Regions from separate parts of the Bacillus sp. JJ1562 genome, predicted to be linked through region 2. Evidence: riboswitches for the same ligand, from Rfam matches in the RefSeq annotation. Region 2 holds a riboswitch; the other holds the start of a gene.
The links. Region 2 has a riboswitch for S-adenosylmethionine ahead of V7097_RS14480 (Fur-regulated basic protein FbpA). Riboswitches for the same ligand answer to the same signal wherever they lie in the genome.
Positions count from the first base shown of each region.

Region 1: it holds a riboswitch for S-adenosylmethionine, as region 2 does, so the genes downstream of both, V7097_RS21180 (cyclase family protein) here and V7097_RS14480 (Fur-regulated basic protein FbpA) in region 2, are expected to answer to the same signal.

Region 1 covers NZ_JBALOQ010000044.1:35,674-51,516, reverse strand. Annotated here, with positions in the region: gene V7097_RS21195 (type I phosphomannose isomerase catalytic subunit) at 1-1,043, shown strand, start outside; gene V7097_RS21190 (sodium:solute symporter family protein) at 1,067-2,593, shown strand; gene V7097_RS21185 (DMT family transporter) at 2,750-3,643, shown strand; SAM riboswitch class I at 3,735-3,836, shown strand; gene V7097_RS21180 (cyclase family protein) at 3,927-4,679, shown strand; gene clpP (ATP-dependent Clp endopeptidase proteolytic subunit ClpP) at 4,824-5,399, opposite strand; gene V7097_RS21170 (RNA polymerase sigma factor) at 5,431-6,141, opposite strand; gene V7097_RS21165 (pirin family protein) at 6,315-7,049, shown strand; gene V7097_RS21160 (acetyl-CoA C-acetyltransferase) at 7,380-8,558, shown strand; gene V7097_RS21155 (DsbA family protein) at 8,680-9,597, opposite strand; gene V7097_RS21150 (TetR/AcrR family transcriptional regulator) at 9,754-10,335, shown strand; gene V7097_RS21145 (DUF378 domain-containing protein) at 10,409-10,633, shown strand; gene V7097_RS21140 (C45 family peptidase) at 10,810-11,871, shown strand; gene V7097_RS21135 (helix-turn-helix domain-containing protein) at 12,018-13,814, shown strand; gene V7097_RS21130 (phenylacetate--CoA ligase family protein) at 13,989-15,308, shown strand; gene V7097_RS21125 (hydantoinase/oxoprolinase family protein) at 15,336-15,843, shown strand, end outside.
Region 2 covers NZ_JBALOQ010000022.1:46,412-62,254, forward strand. Annotated here, with positions in the region: gene V7097_RS14450 (sulfate/molybdate ABC transporter ATP-binding protein) at 749-1,801, opposite strand; gene cysW (sulfate ABC transporter permease subunit CysW) at 1,849-2,697, opposite strand; gene cysT (sulfate ABC transporter permease subunit CysT) at 2,718-3,554, opposite strand; gene V7097_RS14465 (sulfate ABC transporter substrate-binding protein) at 3,572-4,600, opposite strand; gene V7097_RS14470 (YezD family protein) at 4,739-4,876, opposite strand; gene V7097_RS14475 (RrF2 family transcriptional regulator) at 4,887-5,342, opposite strand; SAM riboswitch class I at 5,574-5,677, shown strand; gene V7097_RS14480 (Fur-regulated basic protein FbpA) at 5,770-5,967, shown strand; gene V7097_RS14485 (enoyl-CoA hydratase) at 6,051-6,842, opposite strand; gene V7097_RS14490 (AMP-binding protein) at 6,903-8,456, opposite strand; gene V7097_RS14495 (SagB family peptide dehydrogenase) at 8,967-10,538, opposite strand; gene V7097_RS14500 (TOMM precursor leader peptide-binding protein) at 10,560-12,503, opposite strand; gene V7097_RS14505 (putative thiazole-containing bacteriocin maturation protein) at 12,500-14,467, opposite strand; gene V7097_RS14510 (heterocycloanthracin/sonorensin family bacteriocin) at 14,643-14,975, opposite strand; gene V7097_RS14515 (fibronectin type III domain-containing protein) at 15,346-15,843, opposite strand, start outside.

The DNA of each region.
Region 1 (15,843 bases), on a different contig from region 2:
GAGGGAAATTGATCGAAGAACTGCATGGGGGTAAAAATAAAGAAGATAGTCATTTTCCCGAGGAATGGCTGATGTCGATCGTTTCTGCCAGAAATGTCGGACGTGAACATATCATTGATGAAGGCTTAAGTAAATTGGATATTCCTGATTTAGATATTTCCTTAAAAAGTCTCATTGATGAAAACGCTACCGAGTTTTTGGGACAGAGTCATTTCGAGAAATACGGTAACAATACAGGGGTTCTCGCAAAAATAATCGACTCTGGCGAACGTTTAACAGTTCAGGTGCATCCGAATCGGGAGAAGGCAAGAGAATTATTCAATTCTGCCTATGGAAAAACAGAGTGCTGGCACATTATTGGAGGAAGAGAAATTGATGGTGAACCTCCATATGTATACCTTGGCTTCAAACCTGGTGTCACGAGAGAACATTGGGAAAAGTTGTTTGAAGTCCAGGATATTCAAGGTATGCTTGATTGCCTTCACAAATACTATGTAAAACCTGGAGACACATTTTTAATTGAAGGTGGTACACCTCATGCGATTGGTTCAGGATGTCTGTTGATTGAAATTCAAGAACCAACTGATTATACAATTCGCATTGAAAAAGTGTCACCATCAGGACTTGAAATTGATGCTTTTATGTGTCATCAAGGGATTGGATTTAAGAAAATGTTTGATTGCTTCAATTATGATACCTATACACGAGATGAAACACTGGAAAAATGGTATGTGAAGCCTTCCGTTTTAAAAGAGGTTATGAATAATCGAGAAATTGAATTAATCGGTTATCAAGACACACCTTATTTTAAAATGACACAGGTTGAAGTAGAAAATGAAATAGAAATAACCAATGATGGTATATTTTCTGGTCTGTACATTCTTTCTGGAAGCGGTTCAATTGTTTCAGATGGATATCATCAATTATTTAACATCGGTGATCAATACTTTGTTCCTGCAAAGGTAAGCGATTTAACACTTCGAAACGAAGGAAAAGAACCCTTAAAGGCATTAAGATTATTTGGTCCTAGAATAACAGATTAAAAGAGTAGGAGATGAATTAAGTTATGGCAACATTAGATTGGATTGTTTTAGGAGCGTTTTTCGCTGTAATGATTGGAATCGGTATTTTTAGTTATAGAGCAAATAAAAGCTCGAATGACTTCTTCGTTGGAGGAGGAAAAGTACCTTGGTGGCTTTCCGGGGTTTCTCACCACGTTTCAGGTCACAGTGGTGTGGTATTCGTTGCATATGCAGCTATTGCATATACTTATGGAATTACGATTTACTTTTGGTGGGCAGTTACAATCGGAATTGGGTTAATCATCGGGGCAAAATTTATCGCACCAAGATGGCCTAGACTTCGTCAAAAGTTAGGAATTCAATCACCTACTGAATACATGGCAATTCGTTTTGGTTTACCAGCACAGCAAGTTACAGCATGGACTGGGGTATTAATTAAACTTCTTGATATCGGTGCTAAATGGGCATCTATGGGTATTTTATTAAGTGGTTTCACTGGACTTCCAATTTGGTTAGGTATCATTTTATCTGGTGCAGTTTCCTTAATTTATGTTACAATTGGCGGACTTTGGGCTGACTTAATTACTGACTTTGTTCAATTTATTGTACAGTTAATCGCGGGTATTGTTATTTTTGTGGGCGTTTTCAGCCACCTAGGAGGATTAGGCTCTGTATTTACAATGTGGGGAGACCTACCGGATGGTCATGCAAGTCCGTTTAATGGATCTTATACTCCACTATGGGTATTCTTATTCTTATTCGTAAAATTCTTTGATTACAACGGTGGTAACTGGAACCTAGCAGCAAGATTTATTTCTACACCGGATGGTGAAAATTCAAGAAAAGCAGCAAGACTTTCAGCTATCCTTTACTTTGTATGGCCATTGTTAATTTTCTTACCAATGGTAGCAGCACCACTTGTTTTTAGCGATTTAAGTGATCCAGCTTCACAATTATATCCATTATTAACTACAACTTTCTTACCAGCTGGTTTAGTTGGATTAGTTTTAGCATCTATGTTTGCAAGTACAATGGGTATGACAGTGTCAGATATCAACGCTTTAACAGCAGTTGTTCAACGTGACATTTTACCAGTCTTAAATAAGAAATTTAAAGAAATGAAAGAAAATGTTGATAAAAGATCTCTTTGGATTGCACGTGGTTTAACAGTTATGTTTACAATCATCACAATTATTGTTGGTTTAAAACAAGAACAATTCGGTGGCGTTCTTGGACTAGTTATCACATGGTTCTCGGCATTAGTTGGACCAATGGCGGTACCTTTGATTTTCGGTTTATTCTCTAAATTTAAACACAGCACTGGAGCAGTAGCAATCTATTCTATAGTTGGGGGTATCGTTGGATTTGCTATCACACAACTAACTGATATTATCCCTGTTGATGTTGAAACTGCCTTCCCATTAATCGTAACTTCAATTATATTCTTTGGCTTAGGCTATATCAACAAGCGTAGAGGAGTTACAGTTTCACCTGAAATTGAGGAGTTATTACAATTCTTAGATACAGGCAAAGACGAAAAAAAGACTGACAATGCAAATAAAGCAGGGTAACATTACAAAAACAGAGGATCTCGTAACTGAGATCTTCTGTTTTTTTTTATCTACATAATCCATTCAATGACAATTTCATTGTTAATAGGTAGAATAGTTCGTAAAGGATATTTAGGGACAATACACCTGTCCCCATGACCCATTAGGAGAATGAATATGAAGGCGAAGTTTATTTTTATTGTAGTGATGCTGATCTTTGGTAGCATTGGATTGTTTGTGAAGAATATTGATTTGTCGTCTAGCGAAATTGCTCTGTTTAGAGGAGCAATTGGTAGTTTGTTTTTAATTGGTGCTAGTTTTCTAGTTAAGCAGAGGTTTTCTTTCAAAACGTCGAAGCGGAATCTTGTACTACTTCTATTATCTGGCGCAGCTTTGGGTTTTAACTGGATTTTTTTATTTGAGTCTTATCGTTATACTACGATTGCTAACGCCACTCTGAGCTATTATTTTGCTCCAGTGTTTGTGATGATTTTGGCACCATTTTTATTGAAGGAAAAATGGACTTGGATGAAGGGACTTGGGATTACACTTGCATTTATAGGGTTACTATTGGTCGTTAATCCAGGGGGTGAAGCGCCCATAGATGCTAATAACCATTCTGTTGGTATTATGTATGGATTATTGGCTGCTGCTTTCTATACAAGTATGATTCTTCTTAATAAATTTATTAAAGACCTATCAGATTTTGAAACTACCATTATGCAGCTTTTGACTGCTTCGATTGTCTTGTTTCCATATGTCCTAGCAACGCAAAGCTTAGATTACTCAGGATTGGGACTGCAATCTCTCAGTCTACTATTTATAGTTGGAGTAATTCATACTGGGGTCGCGTACTTACTCTATTTTTCAGTATTGAAAAAATTAAAAGGGCAAACTATCGCGGTATTAAGCTATATCGATCCCATTTCCGCTGTGATCATGGCAGCTATCATTTTGAATGAAAGTATGGGCTTTGTACAAATTGTGGGTGGAGTCTTAATATTGGGGTCCTCTTTTATCAGTGAGATTGATTGGAAAAGATTACGAAAACCAAAGAGGCATTTGATATAGTTCTAGGTGCAGAAGGTTTTTTTAAGATAATGTAGTTGACAATTAATTTATTATGGTCTAATGTTTATATATAATTTAATATTTCAAAATTTTCTTATCTAGAGAGGTGGAGGGACTGGCCCTTTGAAGCCTCGGCAACAGACTTTTTAAAGTACTGTGCCAATTCCTGTAGCAAGATGCTAGAAGATAAGAAGAGCGGTACTTTCATATATCCATTCAACCCTCTTCTTATTTTCAAGAAGAGGGTTTTTTATATATTAAAATTTATTTAAGAGGTGATTGTATGTCAACAGTTAGTACAGAAAATGAATTATTAAAAGCATTTGAAACTCTGAAAAGTAAAGAGTGGGTTGATCTGACACATACTTTTGGTCCAGATTCTCCTCATTTTTCCGCTTTTCAAGATGCTGAATTTAAAACACTTTTCACTCATGAGGATGGCTTTTTTGCACAAAGCTTCACATTTCCAGGACAGTATGGAACCCATATTGATGCACCAATCCATTTTGTTCCTAACCAACGCTATTTGGAAGATCTAGAGTTAAAAGAACTTGCTCTACCCCTTGTGGTGATTGATAAGTCAAAGGAAGCGGAAAAGAATCATGATTTAAGTCTAAGTGTTGATGACATTCTGAAGTTTGAAGAAGAACACGGAAAAATTGAAGCAGGTACATTTGTGGCGTTGAGGACAGACTGGAGCAAGCGTTGGCCAAATAAAGAGGCATTTGAAAATAAAGATTCTGATGGTAATAGTCACGCTCCAGGTTGGGGAATAGAGGCCTTAAAGTTTTTATTTGAGGAAAGAAATATTAAAGCTGTTGGACACGAAACGTTTGATACAGATGCGGCTATTGATTTTCGAAAGAATGGTTCACTTATTGGAGAATACTATGTGCTTGAGCAAGATACATTTCAAATAGAATTATTGACTAATCTTGATAAGGTACCTGCAAAAGGAGCAGTTATTTTTAATATTTGTCCAAAACCTGAAAAAGGATCAGGATTTCCAGTACGTTCATTTGCTATTTTGCCATAAGTGGGACGGGTCCCTTGTCCTACAACGCATATTAAGAAGAGCAATGGGCGAAATTGAAGTATATTGTTGATATTTCAAAAGAGATTTGGGGATAAAAGGGAAAGCGAACACTATGATGGGTGTTCGCTTTTTTTAAAAAATCAGTTATACAATTACATCATCAATAATTCCGTATTCTTTTGCTTCTTCCGCACTCATGTAAAAGTCTCGATCTGAATCTTTTGCTACTTTTTCAACAGGTTGACCTGTACGATCTGAAATGATTTGATTGACATGTTCTCGAAGCTTAAGAATTCGTTTTGCAGAAATTTCGATTTCGGTTGCCTGACCGCGTGCACCACCTAAGGGCTGATGGATCATAATTTCACTGTTTGGGAGGGCGAATCTTTTCCCTTTTGTTCCGGCTAGCAAGAGCATTGCCCCAAAGGATGCAGCCATTCCTGTACAAATCGTCCTAACATCTGGTTTTATATATTGTATCGTATCAAAAATGGCAAAACCAGCACTTGTTGAACCTCCGGGACTGTTAATATAAAGAGAAATATCCTTATCAGGATCATCAGCAGCTAAAAATAGTAGCTGTGCAACCACACTATTAGCAACTGCATCATTTATTTCATCACCAATCATGATAATTCGATCTTTTAATAGCCTCGAGTAAATATCATATGAGCGTTCCCCTCGACTTGATTGTTCAATAACATATGGGACTGTATTCATTTTGATAACCTCCTTATTCGCTTGCACCTTATTATGCAGCCATAGAGACAGTGCTTGAAGGAAGTTTGAAGAGACGTGATTTTTGCATAGTACAAGTTGGACTTATATTTTTTGATAAAGAACGGATAGAAGGAATGGTCCTAATTAATATGGATGGATCTTGAGTTCTAAAAGTTTCATGAAATACTTTTTGAATTTGCTCACGATCTTCCTCTATCCAATATTGCTCAATAAGTGAATTTCCATCTTTTTTCTCCATTCTCTGTTTTGCACGATAAATGGCAGCTTTAACAGCAGTTTCATTTGTATTTAATAGCTTAGCTATTTCAGATATTTGAAACTGAAACCCTTCTTTTAAGACAAATATGACAGCTTGCTTTGGAGTTAACTTATTTATAAGCTGTTGTACAGCCTCAAAGCGCTCTTCAATGTGAACGGAATCATCATATCCATCATCAGGAATAGCTTCAAGAGACTCTTTGTTACGTTTTCTTACAGTGTCTATCCATTCATTTCGAGCAATTTTATTCAATAAAGCTTTCGAGATAGTAGGTTGGTGCTTATAATGTTTCCAGGCTTTTATCAATGATTCCTGCACGAGATCATCACCATCCCAGCTATTTTGGGAAATAAATTGACAATATCGTCGAAGCATCGGATAGAGTTCATGAAGATGTTCTTCAGTAAAAAGTTCCTGATGTTCTTTAAAATCCTCTGATCCATTACAAGGCTTGCTATGCAAAACAATCACTCCTTCAACGCGTCTCTACTTTATAAACGAATGTAAGATTATCAAAAGATACGGGGTAAAAAATATTTATTATTTATTTTAATTATATGTATGATAAAAGTCTGGAACAAGAAACGATTAGTTTGATTTGTTATAATATACATAAAACAAAAGGTGGCTATTCGATGTTACGAAAACTTTCTGCGGAAAAGCATTGGCAACCATTCAAGGGGCCATTTACAATTACACGAATTCAGCCAGGCGATATTTTAGAGGAGAACGAGGATTTTTCATTTGGCCCATTAAGCATTATCGATCATGCTGTAATGAAAAAGGGATTAACCATCAAAATGCATGAGCATGTGAATGATGAGATTTTGAGCTATGTATGGAATGGTACGATGCATCATAAGGATTCAACTGGTTTGGAGGCACCCATTTCTCCTGGAAATTTAATGATGATGAATGCGGGAAAAAGCTTCTGGCATGAAGAAAAAGTGAAAAATGATCATGTCGAGATGCTTCAAATTTTTGTTCGACCACGAAATACAGATCTCGAACCAACTATTCAATTTCATGAAAAGCCCAATCGAAATCGGGATTGGTATCTTATGGTGGGACCTGAAGAAAGTCAGGCATCACTTAAAGTTAGACAAAATGTTTATATTCTTGATGCACATCCGAAGCAAGGGGATCAATTAGATATCCCTGTATATCAAGGCTTACAACCATTTTTATATGTTTTAGATGGTGAGTTGGCTGTAGGTGACCTTCAGATTAGAAAAATGGAGGCTATTACGGATTTAGAAGGGGCATTACCCCCGATAACTGCGGTAACTGATACAACTGTTGTGCTATTTTTCGTTGATATGAAAGCGCCAATGTCGATGATGGGAACCATAAGTGGGATTGGAAAGTAAAGCGAACACTATTTCGTTGGTGTTCGCTTCTTGTTTGATATTTTTGAGAATGAAACGAAGTAGTAATCAAATTTTTTGTATCCAAAATGCTCTAATCTCAATCTCGCAGACCAATATAGCCTACCTTTCCTTCGAATTAGCTAAATTGGAATCTTTCAATTTCTTGAATTTGAGATGAAAAATTACACTAAAAGCATTATAATTAATATGAAAATTATAAAAATTATGACTTTTTCATCTTGAAACAGCATGTTTGGGAAATTCTTTTGCAAGCAAGAGATCTTTTGTAAAAAAGAAACCACAATTGATTGGAAGGTAGGGTGAATCAAATTGAGTAAAGATATTGTTGTTATTGAAGGTGCTCGTACTGCTTTTACAGAATTCGGAGGCTCGTTTCGCGAAGTGTCTGCGATTGATCTTGCCGTACATACAGCGAAAGAAGCAATGCGCAGGTCATCCATTCAGCCCGAAGAAGTGGACCAGGTTGTCATTGGTAATGTCATTCAATCAAGTACTGACGCAATTTATATGGGAAGGCATGTTGGGTTAAAATCAGGAATTCCAGAGCATGTGCCTGGATTAACGGTAAATCGACTTTGTGGTTCAGGACTGCAAGCAATTGTAAACGCTGCACAGTCCATTAGACTAGGAGAATCAAATGTAAGCCTTGCAGGCGGTACAGAAAATATGAGCCAGGTTCCACATATTGTTCGTGGGGCTAGATGGGGTTTACCCCTTGGAAAAGCACCAATGGAAGATTATCTGTGGGAGGCTCTCTATGATCCATATGGTAAATGTTCAATGGCAATTACAGCTGAAAATCTTGCGGAAAAATATGAGATTTCTAGAGAACAAATTGATGAGTTCGCTTCACAAAGTCACAAGCGTTCATTAGCAGCACAAGAAAATGGCATTTTTGCACAAGAAATTGTACCTGTAACTGTTAAAGGACGAAAAACGGAGAAGGTTGTTGATCAGGATGAACATCCAAGGGATACACCAGTTGATGTTTTAAATAGATTACCAGCAAGATTTAAAGAAAACGGTGTTGTTACAGCTGGAAATGCCAGTGGGATAAATGACGGAGCGGCAACGTTGGTCGTCACTTCTAGTGAGTATGCAGAAAAAAGAAATTTAAAACCACTAGCAAGATTGGTTTCATGGGGAATCGTCGGTGTTCAGCCAAAGTACATGGGAATTGGACCTGCACCTGCAATTCAACAGGCATTAGAGCGTGCCAATATGAAAGTAGAGGATTTAGATTTAATCGAAATCAATGAAGCTTTCGCTGCTCAATATCTTGCTTGTCAAAAGGAACTTGGTTTTGACCCAAGTATTGGGAATGTCAATGGTGGTGCGATTGCATTAGGTCATCCTCTCGGAGCAAGTGGTGCGAGAATCAGCCTATCCTTACTATATGAGCTGAAGAGAAGTAATAAAAAATACGGCGCATCAGCATTATGTATCGGAGGAGGCCAAGGAATCGCTGCGATTTGGGAAGTCTTTTAAATTTATTAAGAGCAACAGTAATAAATGCCATTATGGATCGCAATCCGGATGTCGATATGAATTTTAGAACAAAAAAATCTGTAAAACCTACAACTAGGTTTACAGATTTTTTCGTTTAGCTTTATTTTTTCACAAAGTATTTTTCGCCGAGAAGCACTTTTTCTTCATAAGCTTCTGGTTTTAATTGATTCTCAACGAATGTCTGAAGTTGAGAAGGTTCCAAGTCGTACATAACTTCAATTTCTTTTGCAAAAAGAATTTCTTTTTCGAGCAACTGTGAAAGCGCAGGTTGCTGCATCGCTTTTGGTTCCTCTTCGCCCGTAATTTTTGATAGCCCGGTAACATAGTTGTCCAACGAACGGCTACCAACAATTTTAACGCCTTTATTTTCTTCATTCACCATAATAATGGTAGGAAAGCCTCTAGCACCAAGTTTCGCCGCAAGAGCAAAGTCTTCGTTTAATAGTTGCTGTCCGATTTCAGATTCTGCTTCATTTACGATAGCTTCTCCGTCTAGTCCTAAATGAATTACATTTTCAATCATCACAGATTTTTCAGCAATATTTTTATTGAATGCAAATAGTTCTTCTCTAGCAAAGCGTAAATATTCATTTGCTTTCTCGTCACCATGATTTTTTTGAATCACCTTGTACACACGTGATGGTGGGAAGGAAGATTGAACAGGATTGTCAACCATCAATGATCCATCGATTGGCATACGTGAGTATTCGCCAACTTCTCTCCAGTGCCCTGCTACATCTGCCGGTCCAAAGATCCCGTTTGCTGGATCAACGGGGCCACCATGCCATTTTTCAAGTAATCCACCCAAGACCGTGTGGAAATTGAAGTAATGTCCATACTGCTCTTTGAAGCGGCGGAAAGTAGGTTCAAGCGCCCAGCAATGGGAGCAAATTGGGTCTGTTACATAATATAAATCAATTGTCTTTTTCGGGTTCAAATCAATCATCTCCATTTCTTCGTCTCCTGCTACTCCACATACACCTGTTTCTAAATCACACATTAAATTGTTGTTTGTCATCTGATTTCCCTCACTTTTAATTTTATTGAATCAATCTGTTTGCTTTGTAATTCCATTTTAGTGGATAATGGAAAGCATACATACCAATAGATTACTTGATATGTTGGATATCCAACATATTTAAAAAAATGTTGAAAAAGTGGGAGGGATTACGAAATGTCTGAAGAAAAAACTGACCCCCGAGTTCTACGCACACGAAAATTAATAATGGATTCTTTCATTGACCTTTCAGGAAAAAAGGAATTTAAAGATATAACGATAAAAGACATCACTACTGAAGCAATGATCAATCGGGCAACATTTTATTATCATTTTGAAGATATTTATGACCTATTGGAAAAGGTATTATCCGAGGTTTTGCTAATTAATTTGAATAGCGAGTCCTATCAACAAAGTGAATTAAATGAAGAAACATTTATAGCTATCTTTAAGGCAATCACAAATTTTCAGCTTTCGTTATCGAACCGATGCCATCGTGGGTATGAAGATACAATTGCCCGTATTATACGGGACCAGCTAGAAGTTATTTTTTATAAACTGTTAATAAAACAGCGTCCTACAGATGATGAAAATTCGCTAAAAGTTACAGCTATCATGTTAAGTTGGGGGATGTACGGGGCTTCCGTCGAATGGAGAAGAAATCCGGATACCGTTAGCCCAGAGGAAATGATTAAGTCAGCTATACCTTATATTAAGAATGGTATTGACCTTGGGTCACAGGGACCGGTACTTAGCTAAACTGTATCCATGCATGTATATTTTTATTTTAAGTTGTAAAACCTAAAATTACTAAATATAAGGAGCGATAACTATGAATGGATTACAACGTTTTGCGCTTGCTTTAGTAATTATTGGGGCAATTAATTGGGGGCTTATCGGTTTCTTCCGGTTTGATCTGGTAGCATCTATATTTGGCGGCCAGGATTCCTTTTTATCTAGGATTATCTACGGTTTGGTGGGATTAAGTGGTTTATACAGTCTTAGTCTTCTATTTAAACCTAGTCGAGAAATTGTACCTAGTACTAGCAGAACCTAAGATCAATAAAAGTTATCTAATTAGTAGATCAAGCCTTAAGGTTTGATCTATTTTACGTTTGGGGAAAAAAATGAGAAGATATCCATGGTGAAGATCAAGGTATATATAGAATTGGGATGTTACCAATTTTTTAAGGGGCAATAAACCAGTCCCCGCGTCCCTAGGAGGAATTATTGATGAAGAGGATTTTTGCGGATGTGATTCAGTTTCGAGGGAGTCATTATGATTTCGGTCATATGCAGGGAAGGCTTCTTAAGGATTCTTTTCTGGTAAGGAATCGTGAGCAGCAATGGAAAGTAAGAAAGCCGCTATTTCGAATCGATCCAATTGAGACGAAACAGGTATTTGAACGTTTGGCCCCATTTATGTGGGAAGAGCTTTTGGGGCTGCAGGATGCTTTAGATTGGTCGATAGAAAGGGTATTGATGGAATTTGGAGGATATAGGGTTAATATTAAACCCTCAGGTTGTTCGATATTGGTTGGCGACAATTACATGATCCGGAACTATGATTATCATCCGAAGACCTATGATGGTCGCTTAGTTGTATTTCAACCAACCGATGGTGGGCATGCAACCCTCGGTTTAACCCAAAAAATTACCGGTAGATCTGATGGGATGAACGATAAGGGATTATCTATGGGGTATACTTTTATGAACCGAAGACGTCCTAGAGACGGATTTGTTTGTTATATGATTGGAAGACTTATTCTCGAGCTATGCGCAAATGTAGAAGAAGCAGTCCAGTTATTAAAGGAAATTCCGCATCGAGGTTCTTTTAGCTATGTTTTATTTGATTCTAGCTGTGAGATGCCTTTTATCGTAGAAACGTCACCAAGAAGAGTAGAGGTACGACAAGGATATACTTGCACCAATCATTTTAAAATCCTAACAGAAGAGAATCGTCGAGTCCTTGATGATTCGAATAAGAGGCTACAGGCTATTGAAGAAAAAGACAACTTAAACGGACTTGAAGCGTTTCGACTATTAAATGATACAGATAAAGGGGTTTTTTCTAAGCTTTATGGGAGCTGGGCTGGAACCATACATACATCTGCCTATTTTCCTGAAAAACTAGAAGCTTGGTGTGCACTCGGCGGGGACCAAGAACCTACTGTTTTTGATTTTACTGAATGGCTAAATGGGACAGACTTCCCTATAACAAAAATCCAAGGTGAAGTGGATACTGATATCCCCTTTGTGAATATTGAAAAGGCGGATTGGTTTAAATGTAGATAGGGTGGGAAGGAACCTGTCCTAACCAATACCTTATTGACAAGATTTTTGAATTATGTTTATATTAATAATTAACATAATTTTATGTGACACCTCGTACATATTTTTTAGGCTGATAAATTAATGCTGGGAGGTGGTTTTTTATTACTATGCAAAATAGGTATCTAAATGAAAATCAGGTTGAATTACTTCAAAAGGGAATTGAAAGTCTCCACAGTATCCAAGAATGGAAGCCATTAACTGAAGCCATAGTGTTAGAGGGAATAAAATTAGTCGGTGGTGGAAAGGGGATTTTTTTTGTTTTTGATCAAAGTTTAAAACAATTAATCCCACAATCTAGTCAGAATTTGAATAAACTGGAGAAAAAAGTATTAATCGATCGGACACAACAAAAATTTCAGCAAATTGAACTTCAAACACAAAGAAACATAAAAGAAAATACTACTTATTTTTTCCCCATTACAAGACAAAAGGCTTTTTCCGGAGTCTTAGTTATTATTCCACAGCAAGAAGAGGAACTTTCAGAGAAACAGATAAATATTGTCAATTTCTTTATGCAGTCAGTTCCAATTATCCTTGAAAACTCTCGCTTATTTTTAATTATGCAAAGGAAATCAGAGAGTCTCAACTTTATGACACAACTTCAAAGACTCGTTAACCACTATTCTTTTCAAGAGATTTTGGCTGAAATCGTTCAAAAAGTAGGTGAGCTGTTGAATTCGGAAATGGCTGGGATCATGTTATATGATCCTGTACATAAGGAATTGAGATTGCAAAAACCAGCTTTTGGATCATGGCAGGACTCAATAATCGAACAATACCGTGTTACTTTATCGGAAAAAAGCAATGCACGAGATGTTTTTTTAACAGGAATACCAGCTATCACATCTAATGCACAATCTGATGAGCGTTTTAACCAAAATTATGTAAAACTATTTAAAGCTACATCTATCATTACCGTTCCGTTACTGGTTGATAATAACAGAATTGGTATTCTTCATGCTATCAACAAAAATGACGGATATTTTACCCAAGATGATTTAAATTTATTAATGGAGCTATCAGAGCAATTAGGACTTACGATAAATGCTGCACTTGAGATGTCTCACACAAAAACTCCCCAAAATAAACGATTAGAAATTGAAAGATACCTTATACAGCAGCTTTTTGATTGCTTACTATTTAGTAATAAAGAAAAGGTAATGGAAGCATATAGCATACTGAAGACTTTGGAAATCACCTTAAAACCTCGGATTTGTATTTTGCGAATTGGTGCGTATGATAATGGCGAATGGTTCAACTTAAGTTCCAAAAGTGTACCTAAAGGAATCTGCTCAAAAATGGAAGAACTATTAGGGTCCCCATGTATGATCTACAAAGATGGGGCTATCATTGCCCTTGTTTCCCATGATTCAGAAAATGAAATACTTGATATAAGCCATAAGTTACAAAATGTACTACAGAAATATCTTAGTTTACAGTCTAAGAATCGAAAACTAGAGATTTTCATTGGAGTGGGAGAATCAGTAGGTTCAATCGAGTTGACAGAACATTCCTATCAACAAGCTAGTCAAATCTTAAATGCACTTCCTAGAATTAGGCATCTTGGGAATGTTGGTTATTATCCAGCGTGTGGAAGCTGGACATTACTTTCGAGTATAATACTGTTTGATGAAAAAAACGTAAACGCATACACTGGCCTATACTTAAAAAAGATAAATGTATTGAAAAATTCTAAAGAAGTTAAAGAAACCTTAGAGGTCTATTTAAAGCATAATGGTCAAATCAAGAAGGCTGCAGAGGAATTATTTGTCCATCAAAATACACTAAAGTACCGAATCGAAAAAATAACTGATATGACTGGGTTTGATCTAGGGGATTCCGAAGTACGACTTAGTCTATCTCTAGCATTGCGGTTAGAGCATTTAATGTATAGTAAGGTTTAGGAAAATGACTATTTTAAAAATGGTCATTTTTTTTGTTCCTAGAAGACAAAGTTTAGAAAAAATCAATTGATATTTTTGTAGGTTTACAACGTGGTTATGGTGTTTTGTATCCTGTACAATTAAAATGTAATATTCTAAATTATTAAAAATCAGATTATAGAGAGGAGGCTAATCTTGTTCACATATCAAAAGTCAGTTGAGGAACAGATATCGCCAGAGAAACTTAAGCTTTTACAGGAAAAGAAGTTACGAAAACAAGTCCAGTATATGTATCAAAATTCCCCCTTGTATGCTTCTAAATTGGATGAAGCAGGAATCCACCCTATGGAAATTGAGACACTTGAAGATTTACAAAAGCTCCCTTTTACAGAGAAATTTGAAATTCGTAAAAGCCAAGAAGACACCTCTAATCTAGGTTTACATCAATGTATTGATTCAAATAAGATTATAAGAATTCACTCATCATCTGGTACAACAGGAAGACCTACATATGTAGGAATTACCAAAAAGGATAGTGCTGTGTGGACAGATATTGTATCTAGGGTATATTACACAGCAGGTGTAAGACTTCATCATAAAGTTATTTTTGCGATGGGATTGTCATTCTTTGTAGGTGGGCTCCCTTTAAAGGATGGAATTGAGAATTTAGGAGCTACTTTTATTCCAATTGGAACAGGTGCTTCTGAGAGACTCGTTACAACATCTTTGCATTTAAAACCGGATGTGCTTTTATGTACTCCATCTTATGCTAATTATCTTGCAGATTATATTCGTTCAATTGGTATGAATCCAAGAGATTTAGGATTTAAGTTAATTGGTACAGGTGGTGAACCAGGTGGTGGTTTACTAGAGGTAAAGCAAAGGATTGAACAGGATTGGGGTGCAAGGGTTTTTGAAGCAATGGGAAATGCTGATATGGCACCCGTTCTTTTCTCAGAATGCCCAGCAGGAGATGGTATGCATTTTGTAGCTCCAGACTATGTAATTTGTGAACTAATTGATCCGGACACTGGTAAGGTTAAGCCTTTTGAGGATGGAAATGAAGGGGAGTTAGTGTATACAGCGATTGATAGAGAATGTGTACCATTATTAAGATTTCGAACAAGAGATTTAATCTCGATAAAAACAGGTAAATGTTCATGTGGTAGCACTAGTTTTCGAATTCGGTGCATAGGTCGAACAGATGATATGTTAATTATTCGAGGCGTGAACATTTTCCCATCGGCAATAAAAGATGTAGTAAGTAGTTTCTATCCGAGAACAACAGGTGATATTCAAATTTTACTTGAACAACCAGGACCTACAGTCGAACCACCATTGCAAATTAAAGTGGAGCATGGGATTAATTCAGAAAAGGATTTATCAATGCTGAAAAAAGAATTAGAGGAAACGTTAAGAGCCAAGCTCATGTTTCGTGCAAATGTTCAATTAGTTCCTGAGGGTACCTTACCTCGCTTTGAAATGAAAACAAAGTATGTCAAAGAAATCTACTAAACTATAAAAAATTAGGGAGGGTTTTACATGGCGCAATACACTGTTGATATTGATACAGGTGGAACTTTTACGGATGGGTTCTTTTCCTATGGGGACCGCTTTGAAGTGGTAAAAGTAGAAACGACGCCGCATGATTTAACCGTTTGTTTTAACAATTGCATTACGGAAGGTGCTAAAAGATTCGGACGCGAAAATGTAAGCGATTTCCTTAAGGATACGAAGACGATAAGACTTTCTACAACTGTTGGAACGAATTCCATCATCCAAAGAACTGGACCAAAGCTAGGGTTGATTGTGACAAAAGGGAATGAATATTCACTGTACCAAGATGGTAAAAATCCGATATTGAATTTTCTAATCCAGGAAGAGTTGATTGTTTCAATTGATGAAGAAGTATCTGAAAGTGGAAAAGTTGTTAAATCAGTCGATGAAGCTGAAATAAGACGAGTAACAAAAAAATTATTAGAACTCGGTACAAGGGTAATCGTTGTGAGTCTAAAAAACGCTCATGCGAACAATCAAAATGAGAAACTAG
Region 2 (15,843 bases):
GTTCAATACCATGAAACTGAAAAATGCAATAATCGATAACATCGGAAATAAATTAATCAAAACCGTAAATCGTTTCTTTTTCACTCAGTCAAAAACCTTACTATACTATCAATATAACTAATTAAAAAAGGGTAGTACAATAAGAATCTATTTATCGGTAAAGGCTGATCCAAATAGGCCGTAAAACCCTACAAATTTAACTTCATTAATTAAAAAAACAATAAATGAGCAGGCTCCCATATCTGCCTGCTCATTTATTTTCTTGAAATATTAAATAGATAGTAAAACAGAGTATTTGACACTTTCTAAAAACCTCATTTACTTATGGTACGGTTCACTGTAGTTAATCCATATATTTTAGAAGAATACTGCCGACTAGTATGTGATTGATGTTCCAGTAATTTTTCGATAGTTTTAAAGTATTTCCTTTCTTTTTATCCACCCATTAGCCACATGTAAAGTTAAGGTGATCTCGTTTTTTGAAGCTACTTCCCTATCCATTTATTAATGTACTCCCAGAATACATGTTTTTCATTACTTCATGTCGTTGAACCGTTTTCGAAAGTCCATCCTCCTCCTTAATTAAATCGCACACAAAGATAGACCCTTAATGAGCGAAGTGTAACATTCATCTTGCTACACACTCACGATAGCTAGATAGATTTAAATAATACGCAGTGGTATGATTAGCCTCTATCACTTTCAAAGCCTTTTCACTAACACTAAATAAAAAATTAAATATTATTTCCTAAACTGAAAAAGCATTATTTGTTGTATCGTTAGAAAAAAATATTATTTTTTTAAAATCTGCATATAGGATGTCGCCTTTATTTATATGACCTAACTCGTTATATTGATTTGTAAGCATCTCAGTTTCAAATAACTCGTCAGTATCGATCCTTCTTAATATTATTCTTACGGTTGAACCAATTGTAAGAATATGGGTAATCTCCGAAGGTACAAGATTGTCTAGGGGACGTTTTTGCAAAACAATGTCATGTGGTCTAATGTAGCCAACTCCTTTTTCAATTTTGTCCGATGAATCTGTATACTGTAATAAAGACTCCCCTCTGAATGTATTGACTTTCCCTAAGAATCTACAAACAAATGCATTAGCAGGATAATGATAAACTTCTTCAGGCGTTCCAATTTGTTCAATATGTCCATTATTCATTACCACTACTTTATCAGACATTTCTAAAGCTTCTTCTTGGTCATGAGTAACAAAAATTGTTGTTATGTTTAACTTTTGGTGTATTTGTCTTAACCATTGACGCATCTCCTCTCGTACCTTTGCATCAAGTGCTCCAAAGGGTTCATCGAGAAGCAGAACCTCTGGATCAACAGCAAGTGCCCTTGCTAATGCAACACGCTGTCGCTGCCCACCTGAAAGCTGTGAAGGGTATCTTTCTGCAAACTGTTCAAGTTGAACTAGTTTTAACAAGTTATTTACTTTTTCTTTAATTTCAAAATTAGAAGGGCGAACTTTGCGCGGCTTAACCTTTAATCCGAAAGCAATATTATTAAAAACTGTCAAATGCTTGAATAATGCATAATTTTGGAAAACAAAGCCTATTTTCCTTTCTTTAACCGATTTTAATGTATAATCATTTCCATTAAACAAAATGGTTCCAGATTCCAAACCCTCCAGACCGGCGATAATTCTAAGCAATGTAGTTTTTCCAGAACCGGATGGTCCTAATAAAGCTACAAAATTTCCGTTTTGTATCTCTAAATCGATATTTTTCACAGCACGAAACGTTCCAAAGACTTTCGAAACATCCTGAATTTTTATTTCCATTATGAAGCCTCCAATGAAATTGATAGAAAATGAATTTCAAAGTTTTATTAGATTTTATTAGTTTTCCATTCTACTATAGCTTTAATAACTAAGGTTACTAGCGCAAGCAAAGCTAAGATTGATGCAATCGCAAACGCAGCAGTAAAGTTATATTCGTTATATAAAATTTCAACATGAAGAGGAATCGTATTCGTTAATCCTCTTATATGTCCAGAAACTACTGATACTGCTCCAAATTCGCCCATAGCTCGGGCATTGCAAAGAATAACGCCATATAGCAAGGCCCATTTTATATTTGGTAATGTTACACGAAAAAATATATGCCAACCATTCGCTCCGAGGGTAGTAGCAGCCATTTCTTCTTCTGTTCCCTGTTCTTGCATGATTGGCAGTAGTTCCCGAATAACAAAAGGTAACGTTACAAATATAGTTGCCAAAATGATGCCAGGCACTGCAAAAATAATTTGTATATTATTTGATTCTAAAAATGGACCTAAAATTCCCTGGGCTCCAAACAAGAGAACAAATATTAATCCTGCGATTACCGGAGAAACAGCAAATGGGATATCAATTAAAGTGATGAGCATATTTTTACCTTTAAAATCAAATTTAGTGATTGCCCATGCGGATATTACCCCAAACAACGTGTTTATTGGGACTACGATTGCCGCTGTGACAAGTGTCAATTTAATGGCGTTTAACGCATCACGCTCAGTCAATGATGCAATATACAAGTTGAATCCTTTACTTAAAGCTTCTGTAAAAACCACGATTAATGGCAATAGAATAAGGATTCCTAAAAAGAAAAGGGCAATCGTAATAAGAATCCATTTATTTGAATTACTTTCTCTAGATGTAAGATTATTCTTGTTTCTGGGACTATTGTTCTTCCTCATAAATAAATTAGCCTCCTTTCCTAGGTTGTCTGATGTTTTTTAGCAGTCCTCCACTGCCAAAAATTAATAAAAAATAAGAGAATGAAAGAAAAAATAAGCATGACGGCTGCAATTGCAGCTGCACCTGCATAATTATATTGTTCTAGTTTTGTAATAATCAGTAATGGGACAATTTCCGTTTTCATTGGCATATTACCCGAAATGAATACAACTGAACCGTATTCCCCTAAAGCCCTTGCAAAAGCAAGGGCGAAACCTGTCAGGATTGCTGGGAATATGGTTGGAAGGATGATCTTGATAAATACTTGAATTGAATTTGCGCCTAAAGTAGATGCTGCCTCTTCATATTGTGGATTTAAATCGAGTAAAACCGGCTGAACAGAACGAACAACAAATGGAAGCCCAATAAATGTTAGGGCAATCATTATTCCAAGAGGTGTGAAAGCTACTTTAACTCCTATACTTTCAAAGAATTGACCAATCCATCCGTTTGGTGCATATATTGCAGTTAAAGCGATTCCGGCTACAGCTGTGGGCAGGGCAAAAGGTAGGTCAACAATGGCATCAATAAATCGTTTCCCCCAAAAATCATATCTTGCTAAAACCCACGCTATTAGAGTGCCAAATATGGCGTTGACCAAAGCTGCAATCAAGGAAGTTTTAAAGGTCAATTGATAAGATGCTACGACTCTCTCATCCGTTACAGTGTTCCAAAATTCAGCAAAGCTCATAGTTGACGCTTTTAAAAATAAGGCTGCAAGAGGAATAAAAACAAGTAGACTTAGATAGACAATCGTATATCCCATGGAAAGTCCGAAACCCGGTAAAACTCGATGGTAGCTTTTCCTTTTATACACTTTTTAGCTCTCCTTTATTATTTCGGTTGATAAATTTCATCAAAAACTCCGCCATCATCAAAGTGGGTTTTTTGTGCATTCTTCCAGCCACCAAATACTTCATCTATTGTAAAGAGGTTGATATTTGGAAATAGATCAGCATACTTTTCAGCTGCTTTTTCAGATCGAGGACGATAATAATGTTTAGCTGCAATTTCCTGCCCTTCATCTGTATAGAGATATTCCAAGTAAGCTTTTGCTACCTTCTCAGTTCCATGCTTTTCAGCGATTTTGTCTACTACCGCTACAGGTGGTTCTGCCAAGATACTAATAGATGGAACCACTATTTCAAAATCATCTTTTCCTAACTCATTTAAAGCCAAAAATGCCTCATTTTCCCATGCAATTAATACGTCACCGATTCCTCTTTCAACAAACGTTGTTGTAGATGCACGTGCCCCTGAATCCAAAACGGGTACATTTTTAAATAGACTATTGACAAATTCTTTAGCCTTTTCTGTATCATTGTTATATTGTTCTAAAGCATATCCCCAAGCGGCCAAATAGTTCCAGCGAGCACCACCGGAAGTTTTCGGGTTAGGAGTAATAACAGAGACTCCATCTTTCACAAGATCATCCCAATCTTTGATTCCTTTTGGATTCCCTTTCCGAACCAAGAAAACTATTGTTGATGTATAAGGAGAACTATTATTTCCTAATCTTTCTTGCCAGTTTTCTGCAAGCTTGCCCGTTTCAGCTATTGCATCGATATCATATGCCAAAGCAAGTGTTACAATATCTGCCTCCAATCCATCAATAACAGATCGTGATTGTTTTCCAGAACCACCATGAGATTGATTAATTGTTACTTTTTGGCCCGTTTCTTTTTCCCAATAGGCTGCAAATTTCTCATTAAATTCTTCATACAATTCTCTAGTTGGATCATAGGACACATTCAATAATTCAATTTCTTCACTGTTTGTTGTTGAAGGTTGAGCGGAACAACCTACTACCGATAAAATTAGAAACAAAGATAACATTGAAATCATCATTTTCTTCATCTTCATTCATACCCCTTTGATTATTAAGAAATTTTTCTAACAAAAAAACCCTTTTAGTTGTAATCCGCAAACTTTTATTTACGGAAGAACTAAAGGGCCTTCGGTGGTCCGATTGGCAACAATTAATAAAATCTATAACTTTCCTTACTTTTTTATTTCAGTCTTTTTTAATGGAATTCGGTGTTTTTCTAATCGATCAATTTGGGTTATTTTTGAATCATGTACGATTATTTGAACCGTCCCGAACTCAAGTCCTTCTAATAAACTAGCAATTTTTTTCATTACTTCGGTTTCAAGATTGCCTTTTAAATACAACAAAATCCTCTCCTTCCAGTTTTACAATTTCATTTTTTAGCAAATCTTCAAGAGTTGTTCGTTCTAAAACATAGGCTATTGTATCACGCACTAAGGTCCATAAAGGTTTTAATTGACAACCTGCTTCCAAGGGACAAGGTTCATATTTTGTTAATGAAGCACAACTCATAGGTGACAAAGGTCCTTCTAAATCCCGAATAACTTCGCCAATATTAATATTCTTCGGTTCCTTGTATAGCTGGTAACCACCTTTTGCTCCCCGTTTACTCATTACATATCCTAGCTTTTTTAATTGAAGTAAGATTTGCTCTAGATATTGATTGCTAACTAAAGTCTTTTCTGATATTTGCTGGATTCCTAATACCTTTCCTTGATTGCTACCAAGCAGAAGTAGAGCTCTTAATGCGTATTCTCCCTTACTCGATACTTTCAATGCCTCGCCTCCATTTATTGTTGAGTGTTTCAGTCAACATTCAATGATAATAATAAATCTCAATCGGTAAAGGACAGAACCTACCAAATTCAGATTTTAGATAATTATAGATATATGCCCTTCGTGATTAAATGTCACATAAAATTAATTTTTATGCATAAATTACAGTAGACACATCGGAATTATCGGTTTAAACTATAAGGTATAGTTAAGAAAAAATTTTATATGAAATGCTTATCAAGAGAGGTGGAGGGTCTGGCCCTATGAAACCTCAGCAACAGATTCATAAGAATACTGTGCTAAATCCTGCAAGCTTACAGCTTGAAAGATAAGTTGAGGTTACGACCACAACCAAACTAAAAAATCCTCTCCTTATCTTTTCAATGGTATTTATTGAAAAATATTATAAAAGGGAGAGGATTTTATTATGAGTTTATTAAGAGATTCAGTTGAAAAAAGACGAAACGATTTAATTGGTAAATTGCTTGAGCTTGACCAATATAAAAAAGGTGGAAAACACCTTTTTGAGTTAACTTTATCCGACTTAGAATATGCATATTTTAAAGCTCAAACTGATGTACATCCACACTCTAATCATTCATCCTTAAGGTGGAAAAATTTCTAATATATTAAAAAACAGACATGGCTGCCTTTCAATACATTGCAGCCTATGATTCTCTCCATTGGAGGAACCAAAAAATTTATAGCTTACTTATCGGTAAATTGGGGTTCTCTTTTTTGAATAAACGCTTCAACGCCTTCCTTTACATCGTTTGTTTGAAAAACATGGCCAAAATTTTCAGCTTCCGTGACTAAGCCTTCAGGAAGTAGCTGTTCGCAGCCAATATCAATTGAACGCTTTGCAAAAGAAAGTGCTTGTAAAGAAAATCTGCTAATAGATTCTGCAAGTTCCAACGCCTTTGCAAAAGATTTTCCTCTAGGAACGACAAGATTGACTAGCCCTATTTGTTTGGCTTCTTCTGCGGTAAGAGGCTCTCCGGTGAAAATCAATTCTTTTGCTTTTGCTTTGCCAACTAGCCGCGGCAGCCTTTGTGTTCCACCTGCACCTGGAAATAACCCTAATTTAATTTCAGGAAGCCCAATTTTAATTTGTTCCTCCGCTATTCGAAGATCACAACATAAAGCCAGTTCACATCCCCCTCCTAATGCTGCACCGTTAATTGCAGCAATAGTCGGCTGAGACAAACGTTCAATTCTATTAAGGGGTTCTTGAAGCCAGAGTGACTTTCTCTTTGCTTCCTCCACCCCTTTTCCCATCCAATCCGGGAATCCCTTAATATCTCCTCCAGCTACAAAAGCCCTATTGCCTTCACCAGTAACAATCACGACTTTAATTTCAAAATCATTTTCAATTTCATCCATCACAAGATTCAATTGTTCGATAACGTCAGCACTAAGTATATTTACAGGCGGATTATCGATCACAATTTTAGCGATTTGGCTTTGCTTCGACCAGGAAACAACATGAATCTTACTCATTGATTTCTCCTCAGCTTTCTGAATAGATAGAATTTAAATGTTATTAAGATTGTGTATTTTTTAATCCATACCACTATACTGCTTTCGCAAGATGTACTTTTGTACCTTTCCAGAAGGAGTACGAGGTATTTCATCAACAAATATTACTTTTCTAGGCTTCTTATAGCTAGCCAAGCATTGTTTACAGAAATCAATAACAACCTCTTTCGTAAGATTGGCCCCTTCCTTCTTCACAATAACAGCGCATACAGCTTCAATATATGTCGGATCAGGAATACCAATGATAGTAACTTCCTTCACATCCGGGTGACGATATAACACATCTTCAATCTCCGCTGCATAAATGTTTTCGCCACCACTTCGTATCATGTCTTTCTTTCGGCCTGCAATTGATATATAACCATCTTGATCGAACACTCCCAAATCTCCTGTTTTACACCACCCATTTACGAATGTTTCCATTGTTGCTTCCGGTTTTCTCCAATACCCCTCTGAAACTCCTGGACTTTTAATCGCAATTTCTCCGACTTCTCCAACAGGAAGCGGCATTCCATTATCATCAATAATTTTTATTTCTGTAAGAGGCATTGGCTTTCCAACTGTATGTCCTTTCGTAATAACATCCTCTGGATCGAGAGCAGCCGCAATTGGCTGGCCTTCAGTTAAACCGTAAACTTGAACAACCCCTAGATGCGGATACTTCTCTTTTAACTGCTCTAGTGCCCATGGCATTAACGAGTCACCACCGGTGTAAATCGTTTTTAACGACCTTAGCTGATACTTATCAAGGTCGAGATAATTTAGCATTTCATAAATCATAAATGGAAATAAAAAGCAATCAGTTACGTTTTCACTTTCAATTACTGAAAGTATTCTACTAATCTCGAATCCTTGGCTTTTAGTAATAATGACCGTTCCCCCCATCATCATGATTGGAAGTGCAATATCTTCCATCGCTCCAACATGATAGAGAGGTCCCGTGGTCATTCCGATTTCTTCTCCAGTAAACTTCCATTTCAATGCCTGTATAGCCGAAAACCAGTAAGTTGTATTATGTGTCCAAATGGCACCTTTAGGTCTACCGGTTGTCCCAGATGTATACATCAGCATAACTGGATCGCTTAGCTTTATACCATTGATTTCAACTTCATCTGATGACCCGCTTTCCAAAATACTCCAAGGCTCAGACCAACTCGGGATTCCATTTTTACTATTTTCGAGACAAATAAAACGCTCAACAGAAACGTGATGAAGAACTGATGCTAGTTGTTGGGATAAATTTGAATGAAAGCATACTACTTTCGTCTGCGAATCATTTAATGCATATTCAAGCTCAGCACTTGAAAGCCGAAAATTAAGCCTAACGGCAACAGCTCCAATCTTGGCAGTTGCAAAATAAAGTCCAAAATATTCAAGACAGTTATAAAGCAAAATGCCCACACGGTCTCCTTTTCGTACACCTAATTCGATCAGCTTATTTGCATAAGCGTTTGATGTACGGTGCAGATCTGAATACGTCCATGACTTTCCTGATTCTTCTTGTATGGCTATTTTTCGTTGATTTAACGGATTAAAATCATTTGCCATTTTTCTTGTAAAGAAACTTACATCCAATGAACTTCCCCCATTTCCTGAATAATTGTTTAGCGAATATTCAATTGGTGTTACCTCCTAATTCCAGACTTGTAACTTTTGAAGGGCATCTGACCGTATTACGAACTTTATATGAACTATTTGCTATTGTTGTAATATAACTAATATGCATCTAGTCTAGCTACACATCCTTTATACTTGATTATATTTATATGTATGTGATAGGAACGGTAAATCATTACTAATTAACGATGTACTAATGGAAATTACTAATCTTTCAAAAGAACAGTTTTATAGTCATAATCTGAAAGAATTAGTGGAATTATGAACTTTTCGAGGTAGTACATGGGGATGATTAGACTTTTATAACGAAACCATTTGTATATATGGTAAGGGATACAGGAGCGCCTCCTCCCCTCCATCTATTTTTTGTCCCTGTCTTAATACAATAATGTTTCAGTTGCTTTTAACAAAAAAAGCAAAGAATGTATTTTATCTTTGCTCTTTTAAAATATTTACTTGTAATTTGTTTTAGCAACGTAAGCTACCTCTTAACCATGGACGAGGTCGATATGGACCGATTGGTATTTGGATTAAACTAGTTTTTTTATGTGAATCCATCTTGTAAATTTTATCAGATACGTTCGAACTAAATCCAAGTAGTGGATGCCCTCCCCACCCAATCGCTGAGGCTACCAAAAGTAATCTCTGCACCAGCATACCTGCTTCCATTTGTTGGATTCGGTAGCCTCTTAGGCCTAGTGATGTTTTGTAGTGATCCTTATCGCCTGCAACGTGAAAGCAGAGTGGAACTTGGATCAAATTTACATTATCTGCAGACATTCCGTATTGCAGATTGAGTCGATGGTCTCCAGGTTCTATCTGTTGTAACGAATGAGTCGTCCTGTCATAAAAATAGGCTCCATCCGGAATTCCTTCTACATTATTAAAACAGCCATACAGTGAGGCGCGGGGATTATGCTCATTTAGTTCACTGTCCAAATCATTTCGATATGAGAATGAAGCTGTTGCCTCTCGTAGTAAAGTGGCCAATTCTAGTTGATTTACTTTACCCATAATGAAATCCATGTCAGGTGAAAAACGTTTTTGTAAGACTGGCGCAAGGTCGTATGATAAACGATTCTCTTGAGGAAGAGTTACTTTACGACCCTCACAAATCATTCTATTTTTCGGATTAATTTTCCTAATTGATTCCGTTGATTCAATCAAAGACTCTTCGTTCAACTTTGTTAATATTGGATACTCCAGTATATTTCGCGATCGTATATAATAATTATCATTCTTAATTTCAGTCAGCTTACTAGACAATTCCACGGAATTGACAATCCCGTATCTGTCACTCTGATTAATATTCCAGTTTGTTGCTTCTACAGTTAGTGGGATTACCGCATATACGCTTTCTTCCTTCTCGGAAAGGCCGAGCAGATGGTTGATTGACCTATCAAGAAATTGGAAATACACACCTGTCTCAAATCCAAATCGTTTTGCTACTTCGAGTAACTGTCCTATCAGTACACCTGTATCTAACCCTTGCAAACGGTAGGAAAAGTTATTGTATTTAAAGAAATTTTTCCAAAACATTGTTGATATAAAAACAGTACCAAAACACGTAGACAAATCAATACGATTACCGAGTGCTTGGTTGATATAAGAATCGAAATTGCCTTCTCGCAGTAATACCAATCGATGATGTGCGACATCGTAGTGATATACTCCCCAAGGCAAATCATCCAATTTCAAATAAACGTATAATTCATTGGGATATAACGCTCCCCCGGAAGGGACAAACCGTCTGTTCGACTGCATTAGATCAACATCTTGCTCCGTTGTAAAAACTGATTGGCTTATTTGATTAAGACCGAATACATACCATAGAAAATGTCCCATTCTACTATGATTAGGTTTGCTGGGAACATCCTGCTGTTCTAGCTTCAATGGCACATCTAAAGTCAACGGAAAATCATGTAAGTCACGATATAGTTTATATGACAAAGGTGAATCTTCCCAGTCGACTACATTATCTGGTGGGCTTACTTTATCAGTATCAAAATGTAAGTTGTGCAGAAATTCATCCAGACTCATCCTACTACCTCCTAGTCAATCTTATGGAAACGGGTGTGGATGTGGATTAAGCTGTTCAAGTGAAAGAGGTTGATTCTCATACCCAAGTTCCATCGGTACCCTAAGTACCCTCTCAAGTCCAGTTATTCGGGTAAGATGCTGACCGAATGTCATCGGCAACATCCCTGGAATCAATACTTTTACACAGTGAAGTCCATTTCTTAGTGTTTCAGCTGTCGTCTGATCCACTACAATTACATCGAGTTTCAATCTACGAAACTCCTGAAGAATGTCTTTAAGATCTTCGGTAAGGTCTGAATGAGGCTCCTTCAACTTGAATTCCTCGGCGAACGTTCGCATTGGACGATTTTCATGCAGCAAAAAATTTAGACGCTCTTCAGCTTGCGGCAATCCATAGAGCATGCCATGATCATCCATTTTCTTAACAAGGGAAGAATCCTGCAACATTTGAACATACTCTCCCTTGTTCTCCTCGAATTTCTCGTCAAGCGTAAGCATCATTCCGGCCAACTCATGAACTGCGCTTTTTACAGCTCGTATTGGGTCAGGGTGCGCTCCTGCTGCACATATAATATTTAAACCGTCTTTCTTTCTGTTTTTTGCCAATGCCCATACGCTTGGAATTCCGTTCTCCATCGTCGAGTTGAACAAAAATATTTCATAGCCTGCAACTGCACGTATTCGATCTAACATTAACTCCAATTCCCGATCGTTAGATGAATATGGGTCTAATTGTGGAAGTGACATTTGCGCATACCAAGTCATCAAGAATGAATCGCGTTCTACGACTTCCATTATTCCGTAGAAAATAGCCTCTTCTAGGCTTCCGCCTAAAGCACATCCGTTTGAGGTTTCATAAACAAAACCCTGCCCATCGCCTAAGCTGTAATAGGCAAGCAACTCTGGAACAAGAATCGGTCGGTCATGCAAAAGTGAATAGCCCCATACCCAATTCATTGGGCTATCAGGATCGAACGGTTTAAACGGAAAACCAGGTTGGGAATACTTTTCCGCTTCATGAAGACCTACGGTGAGAGGGTTTAGTGCTTTTCCTTCTAAATTGCGGAAACTATCATGTATGACAGTTCTTTTTCCACGTGGAGCAAGACCACAGTACCGCTCCAAGCCTTCTAATATCGCAGTCAATTCACTTACTTTGTATGAATGAGTACGTCCGGCTACTCCCTCGTCACCTATCAACAAAGGCAAATTAACACCTACATCGGCAAAAGGCGGCACGAGGTCATACATTTTCCCATTTAAAAAGCCAGTCTTAGGATCCAAATAGTCATTAACTAAGAATTTTTCTAAGTCGTCTAAAGAACGGCATCGGTAACTGTCAAGGCTGCTCTTAGGACTAGGTTGAAGAGAAATTTTGGCGCTGCTTGCAGAATCGTCAGGAAGTCCACCACATACTGAACATAATGGGTTTGAGAGAAAGGAATGCCATGAACTTTTTAGAGTTTGCAAGTTTATTAATAATAGTTTTCCTTCTGAGTGAGGGATCCTTCCACCTAGAATACTCTTGACCTCTTCAACTATAAAATAAGCCATCTGCAAAAGACCCGTGTTAGATGCCCAAACATCACGAGTAATTCCTCTCTGTTCAGAAAGGTGTTTCTGCATATCCTGCATTTCTATTCGGTCACGGCCAGCCATGAGGCGTCTCATGTCAGCGCATTGGGAACAACCTGTGGAACCTGGACGAACCAACGGACCAACCACACCTTCACCAAAGGAAACAAAACCTCGTAACCAGGGGATTCCCTTAGGGCGTAGTAACTCTTCTGCCTTTTGATGAATGGAGGGATTCCAGGCTTCATGCAATACTAAAACCAAATTAGTCTCTTCTGGTATTCCTGAGTCAATATCGGGATGACGAATTAACATGTAATGGGAGGCCAATTCTTCGGACACGCGATCCGCTAAAAAACCTTCTCCGATAATCACCACGATAGCATTCAAGTGGATCCCTCCTTTTTTAAAAGAACACCATATAGCTCAACCAGTTCCTCTTTCCAAAATGGTTCTATTTCAAGTTCAAATACCAAGATTTGCTTGTCGTTTCGTTCCAATACTTTTATAGCCGAATTCAAAATCTCGGAATGTGGCATCTCTTCACACGAAGGTATTTCAAGGCTTAGTGGAACAGTATCCTCCAGAAGTATGGAAGATACTTCCGATGCATGAGATGTTCGAAAATCCCCAATGTTTTCTGCCTTCATAATCGCGTGTTGTAACGCGTTTTCCAATGCCTTTGTAATAGTCAAACCTGTACCGCTATACCAGCGGTTATTAGTACCAATCCAAACAACAGGGAATCCAGAAACTTCCTCTCCTAAGCCGATAATCGGTGATCCATTCAACCTAGTCAATACCTGCATATAAAACTGACAGTTTTTATCTTTTAAAGATGCCAATTCTACACGAGAGACAGTATGACTCTTTTCAACATTTTTTTCGCTAAGCTCCTCAACTAAACACTTTTGCAATCCCCGGCAAATACTTTCTGCAAACGTTTCCCCCATTCCTACACCAATAAACTCATTTTTTTCTCCAATACTACCATCTACTTCCTGATGTGATAGAGTTTTAAAGAAATGATTAAAAGTTTGAGACACATAGGCTTCAAGCCCTGTCAACCCTGCTTCCCTTCGAGCCTCCACATGAGTCAAACCAGCACAGACAATCTCTGGCAACAGCTTAGCAGGTCCATCTGACAAAGGGTTTGCTGCCTGGACCCGGCATAGTGATAAGGGAAGTTGCTTTAAATCCCCTTCTTCCCAGGTATGAAGAATTCCGGTTTCAGGTGATGTCAAATGATTGAAAAATAGAAACAATTTCTCCACATCATTAGCGCCTTCTCCTTCTTTGTTCCGTAAATCTAAATCTTGTATCCTTTTAGCTTCTGCAAAACCAGTCACTAAGGGGTGTGGGATGAAGGTATGCCAGTTCCCCTCCAAAGTATCTAGATTAAGCAGAAAGAATTGATTATCCTCTTTTTCCGATTCGGTTCTTCTGGTAATCTCTTTGAATAATTCAAAGACGATTACATTTGCAAGCATTGCTCCTGCTATTTGAGAGAAATTGGATAGCGGCTGTTCGTTGTGAAGTGCAGATTCGTGTATGCGCCTCCATGCCGATTCCCAACATCCTCTAGATTCTGGACGCACTAGAGGACCGGCCATACCTACGTGTTCTAAACAAATAGCGGGGAGAAACCCCTTCTTCTCTTTCGTGCAAATCTCATTAAGAGCCCGCAATTCTTCAACATCACCCTCTTGTGACACATACAAAATAAAATGAAATTCTTGCACGATTTCCCGCCATGAACTCATCATCTCATCCTTTTGTAGGGTTAACTCATTTACCATTACCTCGGGGTCGGTTTGATGTGCATGTACAACGTGTTCTGACAACCTCTTTCTATTAGTAGATACTTGGTCGGTAATTAGCACATGGAACTTTGGTAATCCAGATTCGAGTAATGCAGATACTAACGATACTAAAAATGGGCCAGATCCTACTGCCAATACTTTTGACTGACGATAAGCTTGAAAGCGGTAAGCACCAGAGTCTCCAAAATTTTCCAGGAATTCAATTTGAGATGCATACTTCTTAGTAATATAAGACGGCAATTGATGCGGCAAATCTTGACTTACATCCTGAACAAATCCGTTACGATATAGCGCTTCCGCAATTTCATATACCCGCTCTCGGTATGGTCCGGGTAATCCTTCTGTTAAATTCTCCAACGTGTATTCTCCATTGAACATCGGTATTAGCTTTTCAACCCACTTATCGATTGTATTTCCTTCCATACTGAACGAACTTGTATTGTTCCGAAAATATACACCGCTGTTTGCATAAGGGAGAAAAAACGTGTCTCTTTTTACCTTGAGACGCATAGAAGGGATTAATTTTGTCATTTCGTTCCTCCTTTACAAAATATTCAATTAGAGATTCTGTACCATCACTATCACTATAATCCTATGTACAGAAATTTGTCTTATATGTCTAATCTTAAAGAGAAAGCCCCTAAAGTAATTTTTTCAGGGGCTAAACTTCTTGATATGCTAAATTTGTTTTGTATCTAAATTCGAATTAGTGGTGACCTCCACAGCGTCCACCGCCTCCACAGCGATGTCCACCTCCACAGCGTCCACCACAATTAGAGCAACTAAAGCAACTAAAACAACGGAAACAATTAAAGCAATTAAAGCAATTAAAGCAATTAAAGAAGCACCGAGCACAACTAAAGCAACTTGAACAACGACCAAACCCTAATCCACCAATTCCACCAATTCCACCAAATCCACCTAATTGTCGGGCAGATTCATCATAATACTGATTTGGGTCCCAAGGAACTGCATCACTCGAATAGAAATCCCCAACATTCAACATTTGTAGTTCATTTTGAAAATTGTTCACGAACATTACCTCCGATTATTCATTTAATAAGGTGTGAAAGTACTTTAAAAAGAAAACAGAACAAAGAAAATAATATAGAAATGTGTTCACGTTAGATTCGAGATATTTCAAAGACTTTCACCATCAAAATATGAATGATTATTGGGTGTTGTGCCTGATTCCATCGCCTATTTTTAATTGACTATTATAAAACTCAGATACATGTGAATTAGTTGCAATAGAGACTGGAAATATTTTAAAAATATTAAAACACAGAAAAGGCTGCATTTAATTGAAATGCAGCCTTGTGTTGGTAAATTTATCAGGGTATGCAATCTTTTATTTAATTAAGGAATGCTCGCCCATGATTTTACAACATATTCTACTTAGATTTTACTTATTCACTTTTTGCTTTACCAGGAATTAGATGAACATCGACACTTGGCCCAAATCCACTCCATCTGTATCCTGAAACTTCAAGAAGACCATTTGGAAGTATATCTGAGAGTCTCTCTCTCTTTGAGTATTTGATTCCATGTCCAACTGCTTCAACTTTAAATGTGTAACGTTTTCCTTGTTTTAATCCTGTTACTGTGTAGCTTGTATCGGATGTAGTTATTTCCGAATTAATTGGTGTAAATGCTGCTCCTTCAGGTTTAATAGGTTGTCCATTCACAAATACCCGGTATCCAATTACATCTTGATTAATCGCTTTTGCAGTGTTCCATGACAGTGCTACACTAGTTCCATCTTTATTAATTTTTGCCTCTAAGCCACCATCAAAGGAAGGTGCACCGATTGGGTATGGTCTTGCTGTTTCGAATTCTAGTAAACTATTATAAGGTGCTATATTATCTGCAAAATCAACTGCTTCGACTTCTATTTTATATTTTGT